Regions from separate parts of the Clostridium sp. BJN0001 genome, predicted to be linked through region 2. Evidence: riboswitches for the same ligand, from Rfam matches in the RefSeq annotation. Region 2 holds a riboswitch; each other region holds the start of a gene.

Region 1 (3,273 bases), 1.2 Mb from region 2:
GAAGAATAGTCTATGGCAAAGCTAAATGTTAATCCTACAAGAATGGAGCTTACAAAGCTAAAAAAGAGACTTCAAACAGCAAGCAAAGGTCATAAGCTTTTAAAAGATAAACAAGATGAGCTTATGAGACAGTTTATTAATTTGATAAAATATAATAACAAAATCAGAAAAGAAGTTGAAGATGAACTTTCAGGCTCATTAAAAGACTTTGTTATGGCAAGGGCTGTTATGAGTTCTGAATTCCTTGAAGAAGCTATTGTTTATCCAAAAGAAAAAATAACAGTTGATGTAGGAAATAAAAATATCATGAGTGTAAATGTTCCTGTCATGAACTTTAAGAGACAGCTTGAAGGAGATGAAGGAAGCATCTATCCTTATGGATTTGCAAATACATCATCTGAACTTGATGATGCTATAGCTAAGCTTTATGGAATTCTTCCAAAACTTCTTGAACTAGCAGAAGTTGAAAAATCAGGTCAATTAATGGCTGATGAAATTGAAAAGACAAGAAGAAGAGTTAATGCACTAGAATACATGACTATTCCAAGACTTCAAGAAACAATTAGAGATATAAAAATGAAGCTTGAAGAAAATGAGAGAGGTGCAACAACTAGACTTATGAAAGTTAAGTCTATGATTCAAGAAAGAGCATAGAATAGAAGCTGCCGTTTTGCGGCAGCTTTTTTAATTATTTAATTATTATTGATATAAATTGTGAATAATAGTATAATAAAAAAGATTTATTTTAAGATAATAATAACTAAGGAGCTAGAAACGAATGAACTATATTGTAGGTGCAGTTATTGCATTTATCATTTCAGCAGTAGTAATGCCGCTGCTTATAAAGATTTTTAAAAAGGTAGGCTTCACAGATAAACCAAATAAAAGAAAAAAACATAAAAATCCAAAGCCTTTATGTGGAGGAATTGCATTATACATAGGATTTTTCATTCCCTACTTTATTATTGTTGATGAAAATATAAAAATGAGATTTACTATATTTATTTCTTCAACTTTGATACTTCTTATAGGACTTATTGATGATTATTATAAGACAAGAGGAAAAGAATTTAAAATTTTTCCGAGACTTGTAGTTCAACTCTTTGCAGCAATCATAATTTTTAAATCAGGAATTGCTTTTGTAGGTTTTACAAACCCGTTTAATGGAGAATATATTTCTCTTAATATAATGCTTCAATTTTTTCTTACTATAACATGGATTTTTGGAGTTACTACGGTAATTAATTGGTCCGATGGAATGGATGGACTTGCAGGGGGACTATCTCTTGTTTCAGCAATTACATTTTTTATTGCAGCACTTATTTTAAATCAGGCTGACAATTCGGCTATAGTTTCTATGATACTTAGTGGATCTATATTAGGATTTCTTTTATATAATAAATATCCTGCAAAGGTATTTATGGGGGATTCTGGTGCTAATTTTTTAGGATTTTTATTAAGTATTACTGCACTTGATGGTGCATTTAAACAGGCTACAGTTATGAGCCTTTTTATTCCATTATTTGCACTTGCAGTACCTATTTTTGATAATATATTTGTAATTCTTAAGCGTTTTTCTGAAGGTAAACCTGTATATAAAGCAGATAGAAGTCAGATTCACTTTAGACTTCAGGAAAAAGGTTTTACTATAAATCAGATTGTATTTTATATTATGTCAATAAGTATATTATTTAGTCTTATTTCAATTCTTCTTTTATATATAAAAGCATAATATGTAATGGTGGATTTATATTTTAATCTATGATACTATATAATAAAATATTGAAACTTATCAAGAGAGGCGGAGGGACTGGCCCTGTGAAACCCAGCAACCGATATTTAATAAAGTATAAGGTGCTAAATCCTGCAGTGTTACTGGTAGATAGGTATTTTAAAGAAGTTTAAAGGAAAATACCTTTAAACTTTTTTTGTATAAAATTTTTGAGAATTATTTATATTGATATAAGAAAGTTTTAAACACAAAAGGGGCAGATGATTATGGAAAATGACATAAGACTAACTGAAATAGATAAAAAAGAAGTTTTAAGATATCTTGGATATAAAAATCAGAGTATGACTAGTTATATAGAAAAACTTATAGATGAATGTATAAAGGAAACATTGAATTTAGTAAAACCGAGGTATGTTATTCAATATGGAAACTTAGAATTTTTAGATAATAACATACGTGTTAAAGATACTAATCTAATATTAGAAGGAAATGATATAAAAAAACTTCTTAAAAATTCAAAAAAAGCAGCTTTTATGGCAGTAACTATTGGTTATGAAATAGAAAATAAAATTAAGCTTTATGAAAAAACTGAACTTACACGTGCTCTTATATTAGATTCATGCGCAACTACAGCTGTTGAAAAAATATGTGACATATTAGAAGAAAGGATAAAAAATGAAGCTCTAAAAGAAAATTTGGATATAACATTTAGATATAGTCCTGGGTATGGAGATCTTACTCTTGATGTTCAGGGGATGTTTCTTGCCGTTTTAAATGCACAAAAGAGAATAGGACTTACAGTATCTGAAAAAAATATTCTTATACCTAGAAAATCAGTTACAGCGATAATAGGCTTTACTAATAAAAAACAATTAATAAGTGATAATAAATGCAAAAATTGCAAAAACTATAAAACATGCACTTTTAGAAAAGAGGGGGAAAATAAATGCAGCTTATAGATTACATAAAAAATAATATACTAATTTTTGATGGAGCAATGGGAACAATGCTTCAGAAAAGAGGATTAAAACTTGGAGATAATCCCGAAAGATTAAATTTAGAACATCCAGAAATTATAAAAAGCATTCATAGAGAATACATAGAAAGTGGAGCACAGGTAATTACAACTAATACATTTGGGGCAAATGAATTAAAATTAAAACTCGGTAATTTAAATGTTGAAGAGATAATAAAAAGTGCTGTAGAAATTGCAAAGGATGCAGCTAAAAATAAAGATGTTTATGTTGCACTTGATATAGGACCTATAGGAGAGCTTATAGAGCCTATGGGAACTTTAAGTTTTGATAGGGCATATGATATTTTTAAAAGACAGATAATAGCTGGAAAAAATGCTGGAGCTGATGTGATTTTATTTGAAACAATGACAGATCTTTATGAACTTAAAGCAGCAGTTTTAGCAGCAAAAGAAAATAGCAATCTTCCAGTTTTTGCAACAATGACATTTGAAGAAAATATGCGTACATTTACAGGATGTACACCTGAAGCTATGGTTCTTGTTCTTGAAGGACTTCAAGTAGATG
Region 2 (3,273 bases):
AACGTCACTACATACTATAATATGATCTCCTGCTGAAAAAATTGAGAATACAGAGCATATACCCGCAATTCCAGAAGAAAAGGCAAAGCCTCTTTTTCCTCCTTCAAGCTGTGCTATTAAATTTTCAAGAGCTTCTCTTGTAGGATTCCCTGAACGTGAATAATCATATTTGCCAAAATTATTTATATCAGATTGATGAAAAGTAGATGTCTGATATATAGGAGTGTTTACAGCTCCTGTTAATGGATCAATATCGCCATTATAGTGAATTAAATTTGTTGCAAAGTTCATTTTTAACACCTCATTTTCTATAAATTTATTGCATTTTTAAGATCATTAATTAAGTCATCTGAATCTTCAATACCTACTGATATTCTTAAAAGGAATTCATCAATTCCTAGACGTTTCTTTATATAATCTGGTACATCTGCATGTGTCTGTGTATATGGATATGTAATTAATGTTTCAACTCCCCCAAGACTTTCTGCAAAGCTTATTATTTTTACGTTATCAAGTATTTTTTTTACCATATATTTATCTTTTACTTTAAAAGAAATGGTAGAACCAAAACCGGATGATTGTTTAGCGTTAGTTTCATATCCATCGAAATCCTTAAGACCAGTGTAATAGACTTTACTTACATTAGGATCAGTTTGTAAAAAATCAGATATTTTAATAGCATTTTGCTGTGACTTTTTAAGACGTATAGATAAAGTCTTTATTCCTCTTAAAAGAAGCCATGAATCAAAAGGAGAAAGTATAGCTCCTGTTGTCATTTGAATATTTTTTAATTTCTTATATAAAAACTCCTTATTTGTAACAATAAGTCCTGAAAGGGAATCATTATGTCCAGATAGGTATTTTGTTCCACTATGGATAACAATATCAGCACCTAAATTTAATGGCTTTTGATAAAATGGAGTTAAAAAAGTATTATCAACTAATAATATCAAATTACTCTGAATTGAGATATCAGAAACAGCCTTTATATCAGTAACTTTTAAAAGAGGATTAGAAGGTGTTTCGATAAAAATAGCCTTAGTATTAGGTTTTATTGAATTTTTTATTTTCTTAGTATCTGTTGTATCTATAAAGGAGCAAGTAATTCCGTATTGTGAAAAAGTATCGTTAAAAAGCCTTACTGTTCCTCCATATAAGTCGTCTGATAAAATTATATGATCTCCTGAGTTAAATAAATGTATACAGCATGTAATAGCAGCAACACCAGAAGAAAAAGCAAGACCGTATTTACCATTTTCAAGCTTTGCAATTGTTTTTTCAGCTTCTTCTCTTGTTGGATTTGTGTCTCTTGAATAATCGTATCCTGTACTTTTATTTAATCCTAAATGTTTAAAAGTAGCAGTTTGATAGATTGGAAAACTTATTGCACCAGTTTTTGTATCACCATTTGATATTCCGTGTACAATTAAAGTTTCAAAATTCATAAAATCATCTCCTAAATTAAATTTTATTTAAACATAGTATTTCTCAAAATGAATCGATAAATAAAAAATTGATTTATGGAGGGAAATAAAAAAATCGCTTCCCTGAAAAGAAGCGAAATTAATTCTACAATTTTCTCATCTTTCAGGATAATCCTGCAGGATTTAGCACCATTAAAATAAATTGCATTTTATGGTTGCTGGGTTTCATAGGGCCAGTCCCTCCACCGCTCGTAATAAGAAATAAATATTTAATTATTAAATATCATTATACAGTTAATATTATTAATGTCAATAAAATAATTTATAAAGATATAAATTTTAAAGGAGAAATATTTGACAAAATCATAAATAGGAATTATAATTCAAAACATACAATTTATACATGAGTAATTTTATGGGAATTGTAAGAATAAGATTTATAATGATTAAATATCTGGGAGGGGTGCATAAATGATCAAGCTTGAAAAAGTAGAAAAAATATTTAAAAGAAAAGATGTTAAAGTAGAAGCGCTTAAAGGAATTACTTTTAATATTGATAAAGGTGATATATTTGGAGTAATAGGATTTAGTGGTGCTGGAAAAAGCACTTTATTAAGAACGATTAATTATTTAGAGAAGCCTACAAGCGGAAAAGTAATAGTTAATGGTAAAAATCTTGCTAAATTAAATAAAAAAGAACTTAGAGATTTAAGAAAACAGATTGGAATGGTATTCCAACATTTTAACCTTCTTAATTCTAAAACTGTATTTGATAATATTGCTATTGCTCTTATCTTAAATAAAACACCTAAGTTTCAAATAGAAAGTAAAGTTAATGAACTTCTTAAATTTGTAGGACTTGAAGATAAGTCTAAGGCTTATCCTGATGAATTGTCAGGAGGTCAGAAACAGAGAATAGGAATAGCTAGAGCGCTTGCAACAGATCCTCTTATACTTTTATGCGATGAGGCAACATCGGCTTTAGATCCTGAAACTACACAATCTGTATTAGAACTTTTGAAGAAAATTAATAAAAAATATAATATAACAATTTTAATTATTACTCATGAAATGAACGTAATACGTGAAGTCTGTAATAAAGTTGCAGTAATGGAAAAAGGGCAGATAATTGAAGAAGGAAATTTAATTGATATATTTGGAAATCCTAAGAAACAGACAACAAAGAATTTTGTAAGAACGGTAGTACATGATGATGTTCCAAAATCAATATTAGAGGAATTTGATTTTCATGATATTAATAAAAAGCTTCTTGAAGTAAAATTTTTAGGAAAAAGCGCAAAAGAATCAATAATTGCGGATGCATCAGCTAAAGCTGGCGTAAATATGAATATACTTTATGCAAATTTTACTGAACTTTCGAAAGATATTTTAGGATATATAACTATTGAAGCAGAAGGAGAAAAAGAAAATATTGATAATGCAATAAATATTATAAAAGATAAAGGAGTTAAAGTTAGGGAGGTAGTTTTATGATGAATGTAAGTTATTATCAGATAGTTAAAGCTGTATTAGAAACTCTTGAAATGGTAAGTGTATCTTTACTAATAGGATCTTTATTAGGAATACCGCTTGGAATACTCCTTGTAATAACAAATGCTAAAGGAATAATAAAAAATAAGGCAGTATCACTTATTTTAAATAATGTTGTAAATATTGTACGTTCGATTCCTTTTATTATTCTGCTTGTTGCAATTGTTCCATTTACAAAGCTGATAGTTGGTACATCCATAGGTACAGAAGCGGCTATAGTACCACTTATTGTTTTCATAATTCCTTATATAGCAAGGCTTGTTGAGAATTCGCTTTTTGAAGTAAGTGGTGGAATACT
Region 3 (3,273 bases), 450 kb from region 2:
AAGAACAATCTGTTTATCTTTTTCTTCAATATTTATTACAAGACCTCCAAGAACTGCTTCTCTAAATTTCTCAAGTTTTCCCCATACTATTGAGAAATCAATATTAAGATCTCTTGCCATTTTTGTTATAAGTGCATTTTCTGAAGAATTGCTTGGGAAATATATTTTTATGTTTATACCTTTTTCAGGAAGCATATTTTCATCCTCACCAAGGAATTTCTTAAGTGATTTATCTGGTTTTAAAAATACATCTTCAACGGTGCCCTCTGCCTTTATTCTTCCATCATCAATTAAAGCTACTTTTTCACAAGCTTCTTTTATAACTTCCATCTGATGAGTTACTATAACTATAGTAATTCCCATCTCCTTGTTTATCTTAGATAAAAGAGCAAGTATATCTTTTGTTGTACTAGGGTCAAGTGCTGATGTCGCTTCATCACATAAAAGAATTTTAGGATTTAGAGTAAGTGCTCTTGCAATTGCAACTCTCTGCTTTTGACCACCGCTTAATGCAGAAGGTTTGCTATCCTTTTTTTCTTTAAGACCAACAAGATCTAAAAGCTTAAGAACTCTCTTATTTATTTCATTCTTATTAACTCCCCATACTTCAAGAGGAAGTGATATATTCTGAAATACTGTTTTCCTTTTAAGAAGATTAAAATTTTGAAAAATCATTCCAAGATCTTTTCTAAATTCTCGAAGTTCTTTATCCTTTAAGGACGATACTTCCTTACCCATTACTTTTACGCTGCCTTCATCATAAGTCTCAAGACCATTTATACATCTTAAAACTGTCGACTTTCCAGCTCCTGAATGACCTATTATTCCATATATTTCTCCTTCATTTATAGAAAGAGAAATATCCTTTAAAACTTCAGTTGTACCAAATTTTTTTACTATATTTCTTATTTCTATCAATATGTATACCTCCCTTGTAGAAATTTAAGCAAAAAATAAACGCCTGAGAATAAATCCAGGCGTCAAAAACCAAATCTACTCTCATCTATCAGCTGTTTATGCTGCAGGATTTAGCACCGTAGACATATATCCGGTTGCCGGGTTTCATAGGGCCAGTCCCTCCACCACTCTTGATAAGATAATAAGTATTAACTTATGTTTCATATTATATATTCATATAATTATATTGTCAATATAATTATATTATTTTTAATTTAAAAGAACATAATATACGGGAAGCACTACAAGGCTTATTACCGTAGATAATGTAACACTTATTGATGCGAATTTATAATCTGCACCTGTTTCTTTTGCAACTACTGCACTTTGAACCATTGTCGCCATAGCACTCTGAATTATAAATACATTTTTCATAAGTCTAGGTGCAGGAATAAACATGCAAACTAATATTACTGTAAGTGGAGAAACTATAAATCTGCCTATATATACAAGAAGATTATCTTTATCTATTGAAATTTCTTTTTTATCACAGTAATAAAGAGATATTCCTAAGAAAAACATTGAAAGTGGTGTTGTAAGATTACCTGCATATCTTGCTGTTACAAGTATGAACTCTGGAACCTTTATTCCTAAAATAACAAACAAAAGACCTGTCAAATACCCTAAAAGAGGTGGTGAAAATATTTTCTTTAACGGGCTTTGTGTCTGTTTTTTGTCACCATCTTTTCCTATAAAATATACACCTATCGTCCAAAATAAAGTTGTATTTCCAACATAATACATAAGTGCATAAGGAAGTGCTTCTTCTCCAAATAACGCAAGAGTAATTGGTATTCCAACAAGAACCGTATTAGAACCAAAGAACATTGCTTTAAAAATGCCTCTTCGCTTTTTGTTTACATTAAATACCCTGCATATAACTATTGAAATAAGTATGCTTATCATTATTGAAAGAAAAGGTATTAAAAAATCAATCCCTCCACTTATGAGTTTTTCCTTAGTAAATTTATCAACCATTGCTGCAAACATCATAAGAGGAAGTGAGCAGTAATTTATTATTTTTGATAAAAGTGCTCCATGTTCTTCTTTAAAAATTCCTATTTTACATAAATACATTCCAAAAATAATAAGTAAAAATATAGGCATGACAGCAATTATAGAATTTAAATAATACATAGTATTTTTTTATCAAAACATTATAATCTTAATTTCGTTTTGATAAATTTCCTCCATTTCCTGTTTATGCTGATAACCTTTATCTATTTCTTTCCTTCATAGCTCTATCAATATCTCTTTTCTGAGCTTTTGCAATTAAAGTATCTCTCTTATCATAATTTTTCTTACCCTTACATATACCAAGTGATACTTTTACTCTTCCATTTTTAAGATATAAAGATAATGGAACAAGCGTATATCCATCCTGTGAAGTACATGATTCAAGTTTTCTTATTTCTTCTTTATGAAGCAAAAGTTTTCTCTCCCTTAGAGGATCAACATTAAATATATTTCCATGCTCATAAGGACTTATGTGCATATTTTTTATAAAGATTTCTCCATTATAAACATCTGCATAACAATCTTTTAAATTTACTCTTCCTGTTCTTACAGATTTTACTTCTGTTCCAACAAGTTCTATTCCAGCTTCTATTGATTCCTCTATAAAATACTCATGATGTGCTTTTCTATTTTCTGCTAATGAATTTGCAAATTTTTTTCTTGCCATTTTTTTCACCTGCCTGTTTTTTCACTAAATAATACTATCCTATATTATACCACATGATAATATAGGATAGTAAGTAATCATATTTTAGTTTTCTTCTGTTTTTTCTTCTTTTTCCTCTTCTTTACCTGCTATATTAAAGAAAATTTCTCTATTTGGAATATCTACATTTACACATACAATTTTAATTTTTTGTCCAAGCCTATATACTTTTTTATATCTTTCTCCTGTAAGACATAGATGTGCTTCATCGAATATATAATAATCATCATCAAGATCAGTAACATGAATAAGTCCTTCTACAGTATTTGGAAGTTCAACAAATATTCCAAATGATGTTATTGATGAAATTATTCCGTCAAATTCCTGTCCTATTCTGTCTTTCATAAATTCTGTCTTCTTTAAATCATCAACTTCTCTTTCAGCATCCTGTGCTAATCTTTCTCTTTCTGATGACTGCTTTGCAGCATAACCTACTATATTTTTTAGCTTATTAATCCTTTTTTCTTCAAGACTACCATGAAGATATTCTTTTATTATCCTATGTATCTGAAGATCAGGATATCTTCTTATTGGAGATGTAAAATGGCAGTAATATTTAGCTGCAAGACCAAAATGCCCTGAACATGTTGGTG
Region 4 (3,273 bases), 960 kb from region 2:
TATATATCTTCATACACTGATTAGTATTTACGCCATGACTTCCAAAGTATAAGACAATCTCTCTAAGTCCCTGTTTTTCTATATATGAATGATATATTATATCAAACTTTTTTTCACCTATTCCTTCAATTTCTTTAAGTCTTTCTATGCTATTTTCAAGTATATCTAATGTTTTTTCACCAAAAACATTAACTATTTTTTTTGCAGTTATAGGACCTATTCCTCTAATTATACCGGTAGATAAATAATTAATAACTGCTTCTTTAGATGTAGGTAAAATCTCTTCATATTCATTTATATTAAACTGCTTTCCAAACTTTTTATGTATAGTATAATATCCCTTCAAAGAAACATTCTGCCCAGATTTTATAAGAGGCACTATTCCAACAGCACTTATAATTTTATTTCCATTTCTTATTCTGCACACTGTATAACCTGTATCTTCATTCTGATATATAATACTTTCAACTAAACCTTCAAGTACCTCCATGATTATAATTTCCCTTTCTTAGCTTTAATCTTATAAATATTATAGCATAAAACACAATTACTTCTTAAAATACGCAAAAAAGGCCTTCATGAATAGCAATTCATGAAAGCCTTAAAAAAATTATAAATATTTCTTTATTTCATCAACTTTATTAAGTTTTTCCCAAGGAAGATCTAAGTCATTTCTTCCAAAATGACCATAAGCTGCAACCTGTTTATATATAGGTCTTCTTAAATCAAGATCTCTTATTATTGCACCTGGTCTTAAATCAAAGACTTTTTGAACAATTGAAACAATCTCATCTTCTGAAATCTTTGAAGTTCCAAATGTTTCAACTTCAATTGATACTGGTCTAGCAACTCCAATTGCATAAGCAAGTTGAATTTCAAGTTTATCAGCTACTCCTGCTGCTACAAGGTTTTTAGCAACCCATCTTGCTGCATATGCTGCAGATCTATCAACCTTTGTTGGATCTTTTCCTGAGAAAGCTCCACCACCGTGTCTTCCATATCCGCCATATGTATCAACAATTATCTTTCTTCCTGTTAATCCAGAATCTCCTTGAGGTCCTCCTACAACGAATCTGCCTGTTGGGTTTATAAAATACTTTGTATTTTCATCTAAAAGATCAGATGAAACTACTTCGTTTATTACATACTGTTTCATATCTTTTTCTATCTGCTCTAATGATACTTTTTCACTATGCTGAGTAGAAATAACTATTGTATCAACTCTCTTAGGCTTATTATCTTCATATTCAATAGTAACTTGTGTTTTACCATCTGGTCTTAAATAAGGTAAAGTTTCATTTTTTCTAACTTCAGTAAGTCTTCTTGAAAGTTTATGTGCAAGTGAAATAGGAAGTGGCATATAATCATCTGTTTCGTTTGTAGCAAAACCAAACATCATTCCCTGATCTCCAGCACCTATTTTGTCTAGCTCGTCTTTATCTCCGCTTCTTGATTCAAGAGCTCCATCTACTCCCTGAGCTATATCTGATGACTGTTCGTCAATTGATGTAAGAACAGAGCATGTATCACAATCAAAACCATACTTAGCTCTATCATAGCCTATTTCTCTTATTGTTTCTCTAACTACCTTAGGAATATCAACATAACAGTTTGTAGATATTTCTCCCATTACCATTACCATTCCTGTTGTTGTACATGTTTCGCATGCAACTCTTGCCATTTTATCTTCCGAAAGAATAGCATCAAGTATTGCATCAGAAATCTGATCGCACATTTTGTCTGGATGTCCTTCTGTAACTGATTCAGAAGTAAACAACTTTTTCATATATTTCTCCTCCATTTCATACTCTATATCAATTTTTAAGTATTTCAGTAAATAAAAAAACTCTTCTGATAAGAAGAGAATTTTTTTCTAATTTTCTTTCTTATCTTGTAGATTATTAGTATTCTACGGAATTTGCACCTTATATATTACAGGTTGCCGGGTTTCACAGGGCCCTTTCCCTCCACCTCTCTTGATAAGAGCATATATTAATTTTTTCAAATGTAATTCTATCATATGAATTGTTCATCGTCAATAGTTCATATATTCCAATAATAATAAAAAGACTGTCTAAATATTAGACAGTCTAAGTGGTGGAGGAAGATGGATTCGAACCATCGAAACACGAAGTAACAGATTTACAGTCTGCCCCCTTTGGCCACTCGGGAACTCCTCCTTAATAGTTTTGTGGAGCTGGCAATAGGAATCGAACCTACAACCTGCTGATTACAAGTCAGCTGCTCTACCGTTGAGCCATGCCAGCACAAGTATATTTTATTTTAAGTGGTGGGCACAACAGGGTTCGAACCTGTGACCCCCTGCTTGTAAGGCAGATGCTCTCCCAGCTGAGCTATGCGCCCTTAAAATGGTGGAGGAAGATGGATTCGAACCATCGAAACACGAAGTAACAGATTTACAGTCTGCCCCCTTTGGCCACTCGGGAATTCCTCCATAATAGTTTTTGTGGAGCTGGCAATAGGAATCGAACCTACAACCTGCTGATTACAAGTCAGCTGCTCTACCGTTGAGCCATGCCAGCACAAGTATATTTTATTTTAAGTGGTGGGCACAACAGGGTTCGAACCTGTGACCCCCTGCTTGTAAGGCAGATGCTCTCCCAGCTGAGCTATGCGCCCTTAAAATGGTGGAGGAAGATGGATTCGAACCATCGAAACACGAAGTAACAGATTTACAGTCTGCCCCCTTTGGCCACTCGGGAATTCCTCCATATACTGTTCACTTGAAAGTTTTCTAAACTCGCAACCGACAAAGACTAGTATATAGTCAAATCAATTTTTTTTCAACTTAATATTATAGCCATTATTTAAAATTACCTCTACATTTCGCTTATTTTCTCAGTTTTTCTTTGTTTTATTGCTTTATTCACTTTATATATTTATATTATCAAAATTGATATATTTTTTTAAAACTTTTTCTATTTTTTGATAGTCTTTGCTTCCAAGGCGCTTCTTTATTATATTAACATTATCTAAAAATGATTGACTATCGAGCTTACTATTATTATCTTCTATTTTAAATAGTTCATCAGATGATAATTTTGATATTACAGATTTAACTTCAGTCTTATCCTCTGGACACATATTATTAATTATTGAATTTAAATCTATTTGTGTTGTACTTTCATTCTGATTAGTAGCCATTGCTTCAGTAGACTCTTCTTCATCTATTTTATTATTAGCCTCACTATATATGCTATCATTTGAAAATAAAATTAAACTATTTAATATTATAGTAAAAACAAAAATTCC

The links. Region 2 has a riboswitch for S-adenosylmethionine ahead of MTX53_RS01775 (PLP-dependent aspartate aminotransferase family protein). Riboswitches for the same ligand answer to the same signal wherever they lie in the genome.
Region 1: linked by a shared signal. The riboswitch ahead of MTX53_RS07585 (vitamin B12 dependent-methionine synthase activation domain-containing protein) and the one ahead of MTX53_RS01775 (PLP-dependent aspartate aminotransferase family protein) in region 2 are both predicted to bind S-adenosylmethionine.
Region 3: linked by a shared signal. The riboswitch ahead of MTX53_RS03820 (methionine ABC transporter ATP-binding protein) and the one ahead of MTX53_RS01775 (PLP-dependent aspartate aminotransferase family protein) in region 2 are both predicted to bind S-adenosylmethionine.
Region 4: linked by a shared signal. The riboswitch ahead of metK (methionine adenosyltransferase) and the one ahead of MTX53_RS01775 (PLP-dependent aspartate aminotransferase family protein) in region 2 are both predicted to bind S-adenosylmethionine.

The regions. Positions count from the first base shown of each region.
Region 1 covers NZ_CP094971.1:1,571,332-1,574,604, reverse strand. Annotated here, with positions in the region: gene MTX53_RS07600 (V-type ATP synthase subunit B) at 1-9, shown strand, start outside; gene MTX53_RS07595 (V-type ATP synthase subunit D) at 13-654, shown strand; gene MTX53_RS07590 (MraY family glycosyltransferase) at 779-1,732, shown strand; SAM riboswitch class I at 1,787-1,889, shown strand; gene MTX53_RS07585 (vitamin B12 dependent-methionine synthase activation domain-containing protein) at 1,999-2,691, shown strand; gene MTX53_RS07580 (homocysteine S-methyltransferase family protein) at 2,679-3,273, shown strand, end outside.
Region 2 covers NZ_CP094971.1:351,509-354,781, forward strand. Annotated here, with positions in the region: gene MTX53_RS01770 (aminotransferase class I/II-fold pyridoxal phosphate-dependent enzyme) at 1-291, opposite strand, end outside; gene MTX53_RS01775 (PLP-dependent aspartate aminotransferase family protein) at 309-1,445, opposite strand; SAM riboswitch class I at 1,578-1,685, opposite strand; gene MTX53_RS01780 (ATP-binding cassette domain-containing protein) at 1,896-2,918, shown strand; gene MTX53_RS01785 (methionine ABC transporter permease) at 2,915-3,273, shown strand, end outside.
Region 3 covers NZ_CP094971.1:804,866-808,138, reverse strand. Annotated here, with positions in the region: gene MTX53_RS03820 (methionine ABC transporter ATP-binding protein) at 1-918, opposite strand, end outside; SAM riboswitch class I at 997-1,098, opposite strand; gene MTX53_RS03815 (AEC family transporter) at 1,168-2,094, opposite strand; gene smpB (SsrA-binding protein SmpB) at 2,174-2,641, opposite strand; gene rnr (ribonuclease R) at 2,726-3,273, opposite strand, start outside.
Region 4 covers NZ_CP094971.1:2,075,376-2,078,648, forward strand. Annotated here, with positions in the region: gene MTX53_RS10100 (ATP-dependent RecD-like DNA helicase) at 1-490, opposite strand, end outside; gene metK (methionine adenosyltransferase) at 611-1,786, opposite strand; SAM riboswitch class I at 1,884-1,986, opposite strand; tRNA gene MTX53_RS10110 (tRNA-Tyr) at 2,096-2,180, opposite strand; tRNA gene MTX53_RS10115 (tRNA-Thr) at 2,193-2,267, opposite strand; tRNA gene MTX53_RS10120 (tRNA-Val) at 2,289-2,364, opposite strand; tRNA gene MTX53_RS10125 (tRNA-Tyr) at 2,371-2,455, opposite strand; tRNA gene MTX53_RS10130 (tRNA-Thr) at 2,469-2,543, opposite strand; tRNA gene MTX53_RS10135 (tRNA-Val) at 2,565-2,640, opposite strand; tRNA gene MTX53_RS10140 (tRNA-Tyr) at 2,647-2,731, opposite strand; gene MTX53_RS10145 (hypothetical protein) at 2,893-3,273, opposite strand, start outside.